Regions from separate parts of the Bradyrhizobium sp. cf659 genome, predicted to be linked through region 3. Evidence: predicted binding sites of a transcription regulator. Region 3 holds the regulator's gene; each other region holds the start of a gene.
What was found. Region 3 encodes PhoB, which activates phosphate uptake and scavenging genes when phosphate is short. Its sites were predicted from a motif close to TGTCATNNANCTGTCAT; they were not measured.
Positions count from the first base shown of each region.

Region 1: ugpB (sn-glycerol-3-phosphate ABC transporter substrate-binding protein UgpB) is a predicted target of PhoB. The motif match lies at 2,030-2,046, and genes of this name have one in related genera.
Region 2: BM118_RS18245 (YdcH family protein) is a predicted target of PhoB. The motif match lies at 2,360-2,376, and genes of this name have one in related genera.
Region 4: BM118_RS05410 (DUF47 domain-containing protein) is a predicted target of PhoB. The motif match lies at 1,597-1,613, and genes of this name have one in related genera.

Region 1 is NZ_FOQJ01000010.1:57,904-61,898, forward strand. It holds gene ugpA (sn-glycerol-3-phosphate ABC transporter permease UgpA) at 1-609, opposite strand, end outside; gene ugpB (sn-glycerol-3-phosphate ABC transporter substrate-binding protein UgpB) at 659-1,975, opposite strand; gene BM118_RS30735 (CaiB/BaiF CoA transferase family protein) at 2,354-3,559, opposite strand; gene BM118_RS30740 (organic hydroperoxide resistance protein) at 3,768-3,995, opposite strand, start outside.
Region 2 is NZ_FOQJ01000003.1:882,954-886,948, reverse strand. It holds gene BM118_RS18255 (sensor domain-containing protein) at 1-674, opposite strand, end outside; gene BM118_RS18250 (NAD(P)/FAD-dependent oxidoreductase) at 877-1,980, shown strand; gene BM118_RS18245 (YdcH family protein) at 2,093-2,275, opposite strand; gene BM118_RS18235 (YdcH family protein) at 2,611-2,817, shown strand; gene BM118_RS18230 (hypothetical protein) at 2,956-3,168, shown strand; gene BM118_RS18225 (hypothetical protein) at 3,191-3,442, shown strand; gene BM118_RS18220 (GGDEF domain-containing protein) at 3,445-3,995, opposite strand, start outside.
Region 3 is NZ_FOQJ01000003.1:237,807-241,801, forward strand. It holds gene pstB (phosphate ABC transporter ATP-binding protein PstB) at 1-631, shown strand, start outside; gene phoU (phosphate signaling complex protein PhoU) at 643-1,359, shown strand; gene phoB (phosphate regulon transcriptional regulator PhoB) at 1,382-2,089, shown strand; gene BM118_RS15165 (GcrA family cell cycle regulator) at 2,342-2,851, opposite strand; gene BM118_RS15170 (aspartate aminotransferase family protein) at 3,308-3,995, shown strand, end outside.
Region 4 is NZ_FOQJ01000001.1:1,083,899-1,087,893, forward strand. It holds gene BM118_RS05405 (inorganic phosphate transporter) at 1-894, opposite strand, end outside; gene BM118_RS05410 (DUF47 domain-containing protein) at 910-1,554, opposite strand; gene BM118_RS05415 (branched-chain amino acid ABC transporter permease) at 1,711-2,679, opposite strand; gene BM118_RS05420 (branched-chain amino acid ABC transporter permease) at 2,681-3,544, opposite strand; gene BM118_RS05425 (ABC transporter substrate-binding protein) at 3,612-3,995, opposite strand, start outside.

The sequences.
Region 1 (3,995 bases), on a different contig from region 3:
CCAGAACCTGCGCATCGGGCGCGCGCCGTCGATCGCTGCGGCTTCGAGCACGCTTTTCGGGATGGCTTGCAGGCCGGCGAGGAAGAACAGGAAATTGTAGGAGATCTGCTTCCAGGCGGCGGCGAGGATGATCAGCGCCGCGGCCTGGTCGCCGTCGAGCAGCGGATTCCAGTCGACGCCCAGGCCGCGCAGATAGCGCGACAGCACGCCCAGCGAGGGATGCAGCATGAAGATCCAGAGCACGCCGACGACGGGCGGTGCGACCGCATAGGGCCAGATCAGCAGCGTGCGGTAGAGCATCGAGCCGCGCAGCGGCTTGTCCGCCATCACGGCGAGCAGCAGCGCGAAGGACAGCGACGAGACGGCGATGGCGAACGAGAAGAAGAAGGTCCGGACGATCGCTTCGAAATAGGCGCGATCCCCAAACAGCTCGACGTAATTCTCGAACCAGACGAAGCTCGTCGACAGACCGAAGGCATCCTGGAGCAGGAAGGACTGGATCACCGCCTGCAGGGCCGGCCAGTAGAAGAAAATCAGAACGATCGCGAGCTGCGGCGCAACCAGCGCGTAGGGCAATAGCTTTGACTGGAAAATGGCTTGCTTTTGCATGATGTCATGGGAAGCGGCAGGCCGGGTCGCGGCCTGCCGCTTCAATGCCTCACTTGACGGCGGTCTTTTCGAACTGGCGCAGCATGGTGTTGCCGCGTTCGACGGCGGCGTCGAGCGCCTGCTTGGCGGTCTTCTTGCCGGCGAGCGCCTGCTCGATCTCTTCCGACCAGACGTCACGCAGCTGCACCATGTTGCCGAGGCGCAGACCGCGCGAGTTCTCGGTCGGCTCCTTGTTGGTCAGCTCGAGCAGCGGGGTCTCGAGATAGGGCTGATCCTTGTAGAAGCCCTCGGCCTTGGCTTTCTCATAGGCCGCCTTGGTGATCGGCAGATAGCCCGAGGCCTTGTGGATATAGACTTGGCGATCGGTGTCGGAGAGGAAGGTCAGGAACTTCGCGACGCCCTTGTATTCCTCGGCCGACTTGCCGCCCATGACCCAGAGCGAAGCACCGCCGATGATCGAGTTCTGCGGCGCGCCCTTCACGTCCGGATAATACGGCATCGGCACGGCGGTGAAGGCGAACTTGGCCTGCGCCTTGACGTTGCCGAAGAACGCCGACGAGGTCAGGTAGATCGGGCATTCGCCCGAGGTGAAGCGGCCCTCGCCGGTGTTGGTGCGGCCGGCATAGTCGTAGACCTTGGTCTTCTGGAGCTCGACCAGGGTTTCGAGATGCTTGACCTGAAGCGGTCCGTTGAACTCCAGCACGGTGTCGAAGCCGTCGAGGCCGTTGGCCTTGCTTGCCAGCGGCACGTTGTGCCAGGCCGAGAGCTGCTCGAGATTGACCCAGGTGATCCAGGAGCCCGAGAAGCCGCAGGTGTCATGACCTGACGCCTTCAGCTTCTTGGCGGCCTCGAACGTTTCGGGCCAGGTCTTGGGAATCCCGACGTTCGCCTTCTTGAGCTCGTCGAGGTTGACCCACATCACGGTCGAGGACGAGTTGAAGGGGAACGACAGCATCTCGCCCTTCGACGTCGAATAGTAGCCGGTGATGGCGGGCAGGTAGATCTTGGGATCGAACTTCTCGCCGGCCTCGGCCATCAGCTTGTAGACCGGCTTCACGGCGCCGGTCGCGGCCATCATGGTCGCGGTGCCGACTTCGAACACCTGCATGATGTGCGGCGCGTTGCCGGCGCGGAACGCGGCGATGCCCGCGTTCATCGTATCGGGGTAGTTGCCCTTGTAGGTCGGGATGACCTTGTAGTCGGTCTGCGACGCGTTGAAGTCGGTGGCGAGCTTGACGATGACGTCGTTGTTGGCGCCGGTCATCGCGTGCCACCACTGGATTTCGGTCACGGCCAGGGCCGGAGAGGCCGACATGCCGACCGTGATTGCAAATGCGGCAGCTGCCCCAAAGTGTCGAAGAGCCATCAAGAAAACCTCCCTTGCCCGTCAATAAAGAAGCGCTTGCGCTAGCAGCGCCATATGACGTTCACATGACTGTGTAAGCGGCCGAAACGAAAGCGGCAAGCGCGGGAAAAGGGAAGCTGTCAAATAGGCGAAGACGCCGCGGGCAGCCTCCTCCATTCGCGCTGCACATGCGTGCTCGCGCCGCAGTGCGGCATTGGATGATGTGGGGCAGGCGAGGCCGCGGGTTCGAATACCTCTCCCGCTTGCGGGAGAGGTCGCGCCGAAGGCGCGGGTGAGGGCTTTCTCCTCGGGGGATTGTCCAATTGTGGAGACTCCCTCCCCCGCAAGCGGGGAGGGAGCGCACCCGCGCTGCCGCTCGATCTCGTTCTCTTCGAAGCCTTAGCGCTTGCGCTCGGGACCGCAGACCGTGCCCTTCTTGACCATCGCGTCGATCTCGGCCTTGGAATATCCGAACTCGCCCAGCACCTCCGCCGCGTGCTGGCTGAATTTCGGCGGCAGGCGGCGCAGGCTCGGCTTGCTGCGATCGAGCCGGATCGGCGAGGCCACGCCCTTGTACCAATCCTTCTCGATGACATCGCCGCGGGCGATCGTGTGCGGGTTGGTCAACGCCTGGTCGATCTTCTGCACGGGGCCTGCGGGCAGGCCCGCTGCGAGCAGGCGATTGCAGAGCGGCTCGGCCTCGTGCTGGCTGAACACGGCGGCCAGTTCGGCGCGCAGCGCCTCGCGATTGGCGATGCGGTCCTTGTTGCGGGCAAAGCGCGGATCGGTGCCGAGCTCGGGCTTGCCGATCTCCTTGGCGAGCTTCCTGAAGGTGCCGTCATTGCCGACGCCGATGAAGATGTTGTCGGTCTTCGTCGGGAAGATTGCGTAAGGCACGAGGTTGGGATGCTCGTTGCCGGTCAGGCCAGGCGGCTTGCCATGCATGAAATAGTTCGCGGTGTGCGGATGCATGATGGCAAGGCCGGTCTCGTACAGCGTCGTCTCCAGGAACTGGCCCTTGCCCGAGCGCTGCCGCTCCGACAGCGCCATCAGGATGCCGATCGCCGCATAGAGGCCGGTCGTGATGTCGACCAGCGGCACGCCGATCCGCATCGGTCCGCTCTCGGGCGAGCCGGTCGCCGCGATCATGCCGGTCATCGCCTGGATGATGGCGTCATAGCCGGGATTGCCGCCGCGCGGACCATCGGCGCCGAAGCCGCAGATCCGGCAATGTACGAGGCGCGGGAATTTCTCGCGCAGCACCTCGTTGCCGATGCCCCATTTCTCCAGCGTGCCCGGCTTGAAATTCTCGATCAGGACGTCGGCCGTCTCCAGCATCTTGAGCAGCACGACGCGGCCGCCCTCGGAGGCGAGGTCGAGGCCGATCGAGCGCTTGTTGCGGTTGATGCCGATGAAATAGGCCGCGTCCTCCTCGTGGAAGGGAGGGCCCCAGTCGCGCACCTCGTCGCCGGCGGGCGGCTCGACCTTGATCACGTCGGCGCCATGGTCGGCGAGGATCTGGGTGCAGTAGGGGCCGCCGAGCACGCGCGTGAGATCGATGACGCGCAGTCCGCTCATTGCACCCGTAACGGCTTCAGAACTCATGCCTTCGCTTCCCCTGTGTCGATCGTTGGTCACAGGCCTAGCGAGGTTTTTTTGCGCCAGCAATGGCTTGTTGCGTAGGGCCGCATGCACCGCCGCGCGTCAATCCCGCGGCATGGCAAAACAGGATCTGGCAAAACAGGATCCGGCACAATCAAACGGAAGCGGCCGGCCCGAGGGGGATCCCGGGCCAGCCAATCCGCACTTTCGATCAGACGACCGTCAGGCGAACGTCGACATTGCCGCGCGTGGCATTGGAATAGGGGCACACCTGGTGCGCCTTGGCGACCAGCGCTTCGGCCTCGGCGCGGGCAAGGCCCGGCAGCGAGACGGCGAGGTCGATGTCGAGGCCGAAGCCGCCTTCGGAGCGCGGGCCGATGCCGACGGTCGAGGTGACGGCGGCGTCGGCGGGGACCTTCGGGCCGCCCTGCGAGGCCAC
Region 2 (3,995 bases), 650 kb from region 3:
GCGGCAACGCAGGCCGGCACGTTGTCCAGCACCGTTTCCAGGAACTGCTTGGTCGAGGCGAGCTGCCGCGACAGCCTGCGCTGCTCGCTGACGTCCAGATGCGTCGCCACCGAGCCGCCGTTCGGCAGCACGAAATATTTCACCAGGATGGCCCGGCCATCAGGCAGTTCGGTGATCAGACCGTTGCTGCTTGACGCCTTGTCGTAGAACTCGTCGTCAGAGACGTCGCCGAGGACCCCGCGCTTGCGCCGCAGCTCGAGGAGCTCGTAGCCGTTCATGTTGGCCCAGACATCCGAGCGCGTCAGACCGTAGAGCTCGAGATAGCGGTCGTTGCAGAAGATGATGCGCCGCTGCGCATCGGTCATCACCACGCCCTGGTTGAGACTGTTCATGGCGGAGGAGACGAAGGCGTTGCGCCGCAGCTGCAACCGCCTGGTCCGGCGCAGTGCAGAGTGGATCCACAACGCGATTGCCACGAGGAACGCGCAGACGACGATGCCCCCGATCAGGGCTTCCCAGATCAGGTTGGGATCGAGCCTGTCGAGAGAGCTCGGCGGAGCGAAGCTGTCCGACAGCGCAAAGGCACGCGCAGGCGCGACCGTGCCGGCCAGGCACACGACGGCCTGCACAGCAATCGGCATCGTGCTGTCCGCGTGCCAGTTCTTCTCAGCCATCAGCCACCCGCGATTTCAACGTCGGATTGTCTGGCTTCACGGGTTTGGATCGGGTAAACGCCTGTACGCGCAACAGAAAAATGTCACGTGAAATACGGCAATTGCCCTGACATGATAAATGCTTCCTTAACGGAAAACGACCCCGCGCCTTCGTTCCCGGGCTTGATGCCACCGGCGCTTCCAGCGAACCTCCTGCACAACCATGGATAGGGTCGACTGCATCGTCATCGGAGCCGGCGTGGTCGGGCTCGCTGTGGCTCGAAAGCTGGCCCAGGCCGGGCGCGAGGTCATCGTGCTCGAGGAAGCCGAGGCCATCGGCACCATCACCTCCTCGCGCAACAGCGAGGTGATCCATGCCGGCATCTACTACCGCGCCGGGAGCTGGATGGCGCGCATGTGCGTCAGCGGCAAGCACGCGCTCTACCGCTACTGCGGCGAGCGTGGCATCCCGCATAAGAATTGCGGCAAGCTGATCGTCGCGACCAATGCGAAGGAAACCAAGAAGCTGCAATCGATCAAGGCGCACGCCGAGGCCAATGGCGTGCTCGACATGCAGTTGCTCACGGGCGAGGCCGCACGCGCGCTGGAGCCGGCGCTCGCCTGCGACGCCGCGCTGCTCTCGCCCTCGACCGGCATCATCGACAGTCACGCCTACATGCTCTCGCTGCGCGGTGAGGCCGAGGAAGCCGGCGCGGCCTTCGCGTTTCACACCCCGCTGATCCGCGCCAAGGCGGCCGCCGGCGTGATCGAGGTCGAGGCCGGCGGCGAGGCACCGATGGCGCTGCAATGCAGCCTGCTCGTCAACGCTGCGGGCCTGGCGGCGACAACGGTGGCGCGCAACATCGACGGCATGCCGCTGGACCGGATTCCGCCGGCCTATCTCGCCAAGGGAAATTACTTCAGCTGCAATGCCAAGGCGCCGTTCTCGCACCTGATCTATCCGGTGCCCGAGCCCGGCGGCCTCGGCGTGCATCTGACGCTGGACATGGCAGGGCAGGCGCGTTTCGGCCCTGACGTCGAGTGGATCGAGACGATCAACTACGAGGTCGATCCGTCACGCGCCGATCGCTTCTATCCGGCAATCCGGCGATACTGGCCGACGCTGCCTGACGGCGCGTTGATGCCGAGCTATTCGGGCATCCGCCCGAAGATCGTGCCGCCGGCGGTCGCCACGCAGGATTTCCTGATGCTGGGCCCGCGCGATCACGGCGTCGAAGGCCTGATCAACCTGTTCGGTATCGAATCGCCGGGACTGACGTCCTCGCTCGCGATCGCGGATCACGTCGCCGAGCTCGCAGGAATCTAGGACGCCGCGCAAATGTCCTTGCGCGGTTTGCACCTTCCAACAGGGATGAGCGCAACAGGTCTCACCCCTGCCTGAAAGGGTACGATCAAACTTTGCACTGTTACGGGGTTTACTAGTGAAGCGTGTCGCTAGTTTGCTTCAGACGCTCGATCTGGTCCTTGACCATCAACTTCCGGCGCTTCAACTCAACAATTTGCAGGTCGTCTGTTGAAAGGTGCACGAGAGCTTCGTGCAATTCGTTTTCGAGAGTTTTGTGCTTCCGTTCCAATTCAACCAGATGTGCCTGAATTGTCATTCGAAACCTCCTCGGTAGGGGTGACCTTGGATTCGATCCGGACGAGCAAGTGTACATCACCGATTCGTTCTGTCGACGAATATCCGTCGTCGCAATGTCATTTTTGAAAATTCATATGTAACGAAGCGTGAGTAAGGAACCACGTTGGGAAAAATCCATGATATCAATGCGCTTGCGCAAGCGCCGCAGCGAACCGTCGAAATATCTTGCGAGAGATCGGTGAGCGACGGCCCGAGATCGCTTGCGGTCACGGCGCGCAAGGACGATAATTTCCACAGGGCATCCACAGCCTTAATCTCAATCTCACGCCTACCGGTTTTTCGGCCACCGCAGACATGACCCATGAAGACGAGCGCGAACTCGAAGCCGAGCTCGCCCGGTTGCAGCAGGAACACCGAGATCTCGATGCCGCGATCGATGCATTGCATCAATCGCCTGCCCCCGACCTATTGCGGTTACAGCGGCTGAAGAAGCGCAAGCTGTTGTTGCGCGACCGCATCGCCTTCATCGAAGACCAGATCACGCCTGACATCATCGCCTGATCCCCAGCGGCTTTTCGCGGCAGGGCGCCGCAGGTGAATCCGCTTGACTCCAAAAGAACAAAATAGGAACATTCTAACATCCAACGCCCCCAGGAAACGCCCAGAGAAGCGCCCAAGGAACCAGCAAGGACAACGCAGATGTCGGCAACCGCCCTTTTGGACAACAGCCATTATGAACAGGCCTGCGATCAGGCGATCGCGATGTGCGACGGCAATCTGCGCAGCACCATCAAGGCGCTGATCATGGCCAACGAATATCTGGAGGCGGAGCTCGAGGAATTGCAGGCGGCGATTTCAGCCGGCTGCATTCCGGAGACCTCTCGCAGCAAGGCGCGGAGCAGCGCCGCCTGATGTTGATGACCGGAGCAACGCCATGTCGGACGTCACCTACTACGTTGCAATGCCCTTCCTGATCGATGACGACGGATCACCGGTCGCCGGCGCCGCAGAGGAATGTCAGTCCTCGACGGCTGCGCTGCGGCGCGCCGAGATTCTGGCGCGCGGTGCCGGCCACATCGGCGCGGTCGCATTCTGCCGCAGCGGAGATCCCATGACCGGCGAATTCGGCGACGCCACGCTGCTGCGCAAATTCGGCAACGTGCCGGAAGATCTGGCCACGCTGTAGAGTCAGTTGCTGACGAGCCTGATCCGCGGCTCGTGCCGCCGGCGCGCCTTGCGCACATACATTGCGGCATCCGCTTCCTCCAGGGCGCGACCCGCGTCGGAGTGCGCCCCCAGCAATGCGACGCCGGCAGAGGCGCCCGCGGTCACATGCTGGTCGCGGAAGACAAAGGACAATTCGTCGATCGCCTGCTCGAAGACCGCGGCCTTCGCCTTGGCATCGGTCTCGTTGAGATTCCACAGCAGCAGCGCGAACTCGTCGCCGCCGAGTCGGCCGACCACGTCGGAGGCGCGGACCTGCCGCGTCAGCGCGCCGACGATCGCCTTGAGCACCTCGTCGCCGGCGGCGTGGCCGAAGGAATCGTTGATCGGCTTCAGCCGATCGACATCGAGCACGATCAGCGCGCCGCTGGCGTGATATCGCTTCATGTAGGCAATGGCGCGCGTGAGCTCGCGCTCGAAGCCGCGCCGGTTCGGAATCTCGAGCAGGAAATCGGTGTCGGCGGCCGCCTCGAGTTCGGCAACGCGCTGCAAGGCCTGCTTGAGCTTGGACCGCA
Region 3 (3,995 bases):
CAAGTCGACCCTGCTGCGCATCTTCAACCGGATGTACGACCTCTATCCGGGCCAGCGCGCCACCGGCCAGCTCATGCTCGACCAGACCAACATCCTCGACCCCAGGCTCGACCTCAATCTGCTGCGCGCCCGCGTCGGCATGGTGTTCCAGAAGCCGACGCCGTTCCCGATGACGATCTACGAGAACATCGCCTTCGGCATCCGCCTCTACGAGAAGATCTCGAAGTCCGAGATGGACGGCCGCGTCGAGAAGGCGCTGCGCGGCGGCGCGCTGTGGAACGAGGTCAAGGACAAGCTCAACGCCTCCGGCCTGTCGCTCTCCGGCGGCCAGCAGCAGCGCCTCTGCATCGCCCGCACCGTCGCGGTGCGGCCCGAGGTGATCCTGTTCGACGAGCCCTGCTCGGCGCTCGACCCGATCTCGACCGCCAAGGTCGAGGAGCTGATCCAGGAACTGTCCGAGAACTACACGATCGCGATCGTCACCCACAACATGCAGCAGGCGGCGCGCGTCTCCGACAAGACCGCCTTTATGTATCTCGGCGAGCTGATCGAGTTCGACGACACCAGCAAGATCTTCACGTCGCCGAGCGACCGGCGCACGCAGGATTACATCACCGGCCGGTTCGGCTGAGGAGACGGAACATGGGTTCTGAACATACCGCAAAGGCCTTCGACACCGACCTCCAGGAGCTCACCCGGCTCGTCGCCGAGATGGGCGGGATCGCCGAGCGCATGATCGTCGATTCCGTCGATGCGCTGATCCGCCGCGACGTCGCGCTCGGCCAGCGCGTGGTCGCCACCGACACCGAGCTCGACGCGCTCCAGAAGCGCATCGAGGAGCGCGCCGTGCTCACCATCGCCCGCCGCCAGCCGATGGCGGTCGATCTGCGCGAGATCGTCGGCGCCATGCGCGTTGCGACCGATCTCGAGCGCATCGGCGACCTCGCCAAGAACATGGGCAAGCGTGTCGCCGCGCTGGAGACGGATTTCCATCCGCTCAAGCTGTTCCGCGGCCTCGAGCACATGACCGACCTCGTGCAGCAGCAGGTCAAGTCGGTGCTGGACGCCTATGCCGCGCACGATCTGCCGGCGGCGATGGCGGTGTGGAAGGGCGACGAGGAAGTCGACGCCATCTGCACCTCGCTGTTCCGCGAGCTCCTCACCTACATGATGGAGGATCCGCGCAACATCTCGTTCTGCATCCACCTGATGTTCTGCGCCAAGAACATCGAGCGGATCGGCGACCACGCCACCAACATCGCCGAGACCGTGTTCTACATGATCGAGGGCCAGGCGATCACCGACAAGCGGCCGAAGGGCGACATGACGACCTTCGCCACGACGGTCCCGAATACCTGAAGACGCAAGGAGCGACGACACCATGGGCGCACGCATTATGGTGGTTGAGGACGAGGAAGCTCTCACCGAGCTTCTCCGCTACAACCTCGAAGGCGACGGCTATGACGTCGAGACGGTGATGCGCGGCGACGACGCCGACACCCGCCTCAAGGAACACATCCCCGATCTGATCGTGCTCGACTGGATGCTGCCGGGACTGTCGGGCATCGAGCTGTGCCGGCGGCTGCGGACCCGGCCCGAGACCAAGCAGCTGCCGATCATCATGCTCACCGCGCGCGGCGAGGAGAGCGAGCGGGTGCGGGGCCTTGCGACCGGCGCGGACGACTACATCGTCAAGCCGTTCTCGGTGCCGGAGCTGCTGGCGCGCGTGAAGGGCCTCTTGCGGCGCGCCAGCCCCGAGCGGCTCGCCACCGTGCTCGCCTATGGCGACATCGAGCTCGATCGCGACAAGCGCCGCGTGGCGCGCTCGGGCCGGCCGATCGACCTCGGCCCGACCGAATATCGCCTGCTGGAGTTCTTCCTGGAGCATCCCGGCCGCGTGTTCTCGCGGGAGCAGCTGCTCGACAGCGTCTGGGGCCGCGACATCTACATCGACGAGCGCACCGTCGACGTCCATATCGGCCGCCTGCGCAAGCTGCTCAATCTCGGCCGCGAGCAGGATCCCATCCGCACCGTCCGCGGCGCCGGCTACGCGCTGGATGATCGTTTTGCGAAGGCGGAGCAGACGTAAGTCAGGGCGAGTTGGTCTGGCGAGCTGTCGCCACGATATCGGTGTCGTCCCGGCGAAGGTCGGGACCCATAACCCCAAGGCGCAATTGTTTGTGCGAGAAGGGTAACTCCGAGCCCCTGTAACCACACCTGCTGGTGGTTATGGGTCCCGGCCCCCCGTGCGCAATTGCGCACTCGGCCGGGACGACATCGGAGTATGTCGAGCCGTCATCGCGTGACGGCGCCGTCTTTGCAATCAGCTAGATCCGCGAACTCACCGCGAGGGCTTGGCCGGAGCGCGCCGGCGATCCGCGGCCGGCTGATACGCCACGCGCGAGTGCTGGGCGCAGTAGGGCAGGCCCGACAGCGCCCTGCCGCCGCAGAAGAAGAAATCCGGGCTCGAGGGATCGCCGACCGGCCAGTGGCAGGTCGCCTCGTTCAGCTCCAGCAGCGACAGCCGCTGGCTCATCGGCACCACGTTGTCGTAGGTGACCGGCTCGGCCTCCACCTCGACCTCGAAGGCCTGCGCCAGCGCGGTGTTGCCGCGCGCAATGGGGCGGCTGACCCGCATCATGTGCTGCGCGGGGCGCGCCTTGCGCGGCCGCGGAGCCGCCGATGAGGGGCTCTTGGCGCGGCCGGACAGGCCGAGCCTGTGCACCTTGCCGATCACGGCATTGCGGGTCACGTTCCCGAGCTCGGCTGCGATCTGGCTGGCCGACAATCCGGCCTCCCAGAGCTTTTTCAACTGCTCGACGCGATCGTCGGACCAGGTCAAAACCGTCATTGCACCCTTTCCCTCGCCGTGCGGCTGCCATCCTGGCGCCTCGCGGCGAATGCCTAAGCCTCGAAAAAACCCGTGCCGTCAGAATCCCTTAAGGCTCGCCGGGCGCACCAGATGCGCCCGAACGTTTACGCCGGTACATGAGGACTTAGAGGATCAGAACTGCTGCACGAGATGTCGTATCTGACAAGCCAAACGCTACAATATGGCGTGACTCACGCGCAAGAGTCCGCCGACTCGCTTCCACATGTTCCGTGGCCAAAATCCCGCAAATTCGGCACCGCAAGACTACGGATTCAGCGTTTCGCGAGGCTTTCGGGCGGCATTGACACCCGGTTCACCAGGCCTAAGATAGTGGCGCGTGCCGCCCTTAAAAGGCGGCACGTTTCGTTTTCCGGGCCGGTCAATGGTGCGTTGCGCAATGCACGCTCACACCGTCCGCAACATCAAGTGACCGTCATGACTAACAGCGCAGCACCGCATTTGCTCCCCGTTTTCGCCAGGGCCGACCTCGGTTTCGAGCGCGGAGAGGGCTGCTGGCTGATCGCGACCAATGGCGATCGCTATCTCGATTTTACTTCCGGCGTCGCGGTGAACGCGCTCGGCCACGCCCATCCCGCGCTGGTCAAGGCGTTGCAGGAGCAGGCGACAAAACTCTGGCACATGTCGAACCTGTTCCAGAGCCCGGACGGCGAGAAGCTCGCCGTGCGCCTGTGCAATGAGAGCTTCGCGGACTTCGTGTTCTTCTGCAATTCCGGCGCCGAAGCGCTGGAGGGGGTGATCAAGCTGGTCCGCCATCACCACTTCTCCAAGGGGCATCCGGAACGCTACCGCATCATCACCTTCGAAGGCGCCTTCCACGGCCGCACGCTGGCGACGCTGGCCGCAACGGGATCTGCAAAATATCTCGAAGGTTTTGGTCCGCCGATGGATGGCTTCGATCAGGTGCCGCATGGCGACATCGAGGCCGTCAAGAAGGCAATCGGTCCGCAGACCGCCGGCATCCTGATCGAGCCGATCCAGGGCGAGGGCGGTGTGCGATCGGCGACGTCAGGTTTTCTCAAGGCGCTGCGCCAGCTCTGCGATGAGAAGGGCTTGCTGCTCGCCTTCGACGAGGTGCAGACCGGCATGGGCCGCAGCGGCGATC
Region 4 (3,995 bases), on a different contig from region 3:
GGAGACCCGGCGGGCCGCGCCAACGCCCACGATCGCGCCGGTGATGGTGTGGGTGGTCGAGACGGGAACCCCGAGGAAGGTCGCCATGAACAGGGTCGCGGCGCCGCCGGTTTCGGCACAAAAGCCCTGCATCGGGGTCAGCTTGGTGATGCGCAGGCCCATGGTGCGGACGATGCGCCAGCCACCCATCAGCGTGCCCAGCGCCATCGCCGCCTGGCAGGACAGCACCACCCAGAACGGCACCGAGAATTCGCTGCCGAGATGGCCCTGCGAATAGAGCAGCACGGCGATGATCCCCATGGTCTTCTGCGCGTCATTGCCGCCATGGCCGAGCGAATAGAGCGAGGCGGAGGCGAATTGCAGGATGCGGAAGGCGCGGTCGACCGCGAACGGCGTCGAGCGCACCGAGGCCCAGGACACGACCGCAACCAGCATCATCGCCAGCAGGAAGCCGACCAGCGGCGACAGCACGATGGCGAGCACGGTCTTGGTCAATCCGCTCCAGACCGCCGCCGAAATCCCCGCTTTGGCCATGCCGCCGCCGATGAGGCCGCCGATGAGCGCGTGGGACGACGAGGACGGAATGCCGAGCGCCCAGGTCACGAGATTCCAGACGATGGCGCCGACGAGAGCCGCGAAGATCACCTGGGCATCGACGATCGAGGGATCGATGATGCCGGTGCCGATGGTCTGGGCGACGTGCAGCCCGAACACCATGAAGGCGACGAAATTGAAGAAAGCGGCCCACAACACCGCGAATTGCGGCCGCAACACGCGGGTCGAGACGATGGTCGCGATCGAATTGGCAGCGTCGTGCAGGCCGTTCAGGAAGTCGAACAGCAGCGCGACGGCGATCAGTCCGACCAGGACGGGAAGACCCAACGCAGCATCCACGGCGAGGCCCCTGCCCTAAACTTGTTCGATGACGATGCTGTTGATCTCGTTCGCGACGTCGTCGAAGCGATCGGCCACCTTTTCGAGATGGTCGTAGATCTCGACGCCGACGATGAAATCCATCGCGTTGCCGTCGCGATGCTTGAGGAACAGCTCCTTCATCCCGATGTCGTGGAGATCGTCGACCCGGCCCTCCAGCTTGGTCAGCTCTTCCGTGATCGCGGTCAGCATGGCGACGTTCTTGCCGATCTGCTGCATCAGGGGCAGCGCACGGCCGACCAGATTGGCGCATTCGATCAAAAGCCCGCCGATCTCGCGCATCGGCGGCTCGAAGGCGCGGACCTCGAACAGCATCACGGCCTTGGCGGTCTGCTGCATCTGGTCGATGGCGTCGTCCATCGAGGTGATGAGGTTCTTGATGTCGCCGCGGTCGAACGGCGTGATGAAGGTGCGGCGCACCGCCGTCAGCACCTCACGGGTGATGTTGTCGGCATCGTTCTCGAACTGGTTGACGCGCTGGCAATAGACCGGCGTCTCCTCGCCCCCGTTGAGCATGCCCTGGAGCGCGATCGAGCCCTGGATCACGGTCTGGGCATGGCGGTCGAACAGGTCGAAGAACCGTTCTTCCTTGGGCAGGAAAGCGCGAAACCATCGCATCATGGGGATAGACTACCGGTTGGAAGTGGCCCGGCCCGGGAGGGCCGTCACGAAACTGTCATAGACCATTTTCGATCCGCGCGCGCACTACCTCACGCCCGCGGAGCCGGATCATCCACCGCTTTCACCCAAGGGGTAAATTGACCTTAAATCAATTACTTAGAGCGAACGCCGGAAGTAATGCGCGATTTCACCGATGACGCCGCGGCGGAAGGTGAGCACGCAGATCACGAAGATCGAGCCCTGGATCACCGTCACCCACTGGCCGAAGCTCGCCAGATATTGCTGCATGGCGATGATCACGAAGGCGCCGACCACCGGTCCGAAGATGGTGCCGAGCCCCCCGACCAGCGTCATCAGCACGACTTCGCCCGACATCGACCAGTGTACGTCGGTGAGCGAGGCATTCTGCGCCACGAACACCTTCAGCGATCCGGCGAAGCCGGCCAGCGTGCCCGACAGGACGAAGGCCAGGAACTTGTACTGGTCGGTCCGGTAGCCGAGCGAGATCGCGCGCTGCTCGTTCTCGCGGATCGACTTCAGCACCTCGCCGAACGGCGAGTTGATGATGCGGAAGATCAACAGGAAGCCGGCGAGGAAGCCGACCAGCACGACATAGTACAGGACCGTCGGCTTGGTGAGATCGAGGACGCCGAACATGCGTCCCTGCGGAATGCCCTGGATGCCGTCCTCACCATGGGTGAACGGCGCCTGGAGGTAGATGAAGTACAGCAGCTGCGACAGCGCCAGCGTGATCATCGAGAAATAGATGCCCTGGCGGCGGATCGAGATGTAGCCGGTGACGATCGAGAGCACGAAAGCCGCGGCGATACCGACGAGGATGCCGAGCTCCGGCGGCAACGCCCACACCTTCAGCGCATGCGCGCTGCAATAGCCGGCCGTCCCCAGGAACATCGCGTGGCCGAACGACAACAGGCCGCCATAGCCGATCAGAAGATTGAAGGCGCAGGCGAGCAACGCGAAGCACAGCGCCTGCATCACGAAGAACGGATAGACCCCCGTGAACGGCACCGACGCCAGCAGCAGCGCCATCACCACAAACACGATCATCTCGTCACGCATCGCCCGCGGGGTCGTCGGCAGCGTATCGTCCGTCAAGGCTGTCATATCAGGCCGCCCTTCCCGTCAATCCCGTTGGCTTCACCAGGAGCACCAGCACCATCAGCACGAACACGACGGTGTTGGAGGCCTCGGGGTAGAAATACTTGGTCAGGCCCTCGATCACGCCGAGCGCGAAACCGGTGATGATCGAGCCCATGATCGATCCCATGCCACCGATCACCACCACGGCGAACACGACGATGATGAGGTCGGCGCCCATCAGCGGCCGGACCTGGTTGATCGGCGCCGAGAGCACGCCGGCGAGTGCGGCGAGGCCAACGCCGAGACCGTAGGTCAGCGTGATCATGCGCGGCACGTTGATGCCGAAGGCGCGGACCAGCGTCGGATTTTCGGTGGCGGCGCGCAGATAGGCGCCGAGCCGCGTCTTCTCGATCAGGAACCAGGTCGCCAGACACACGACCAGCGAGAAGACGACGACCCAGCCGCGATAGATCGGCAGGAACATGAAGCCGAGATTCATGCCGCCCCTGAGCTGGTCCGGAATGGCGTAAGGCAGGCCGGAGGAGCCGAAATAGTTCTGGAACACGCCCTGCACGATCAGCGCGATGCCGAAGGTCAGCAGCAGGCCGTAGAGATGGTCGAGCCCGGTCAGCCATTGCAGCATGGTCCGCTCCAGGATCATGCCGAAGATGCCGACGATGATAGGCGCCAGCAGCAACGCCCACCAGTAGTTGATGCCGCCGAGGTTCAGCAGGAAATAGGCGACGAAAGCGCCCATCATGTAGAGCGCGCCATGGGCGAAATTGATGATGTTGAGCATGCCGAAGATCACGGCAAGCCCGAGACTGAGCAGCGCGTAGAACGAGCCGTTGATCAGTCCCACCAGTAGCTGTGCGTAGAGAGCCTGCATCAGGATTAGCTTCCGCCACCAAAATGAAAGCCCGCCGGCGGCACGACCGCCCGGCGGGCCACGAGAGTTACTTCTTCACCAGCGGACAGGCGCTCTCGGAGAGCGGCCGGAACGCCTGGTCCGCGGGAACGGTGCCCACCAGCTTGTAGTAGTCCCACGGCCCCTTCGATTCCGAAGGCTTCTTGACCTCGAACAGGTAGGCCGGGTGAATCTTGCGGCCATCGACCCGGATACTGCCCTGACCGAACAGCGGATCGTCGGTCTGCATCGACTTCATCTTCTCGACCATTTTGGCGCCGTCATGCGGATTGCCGCCCGTCGCCTCCAGAGCCTTGAAGTAATGGATCAGTCCCGAATAGACACCGGCCTGCACCATCGAAGGCATCGCCTTGTTCTTCATGCGCTCCGAAAAGCGCTTGGAGAAGGCCCGCGTTCCGTCGTTGAGATCCCA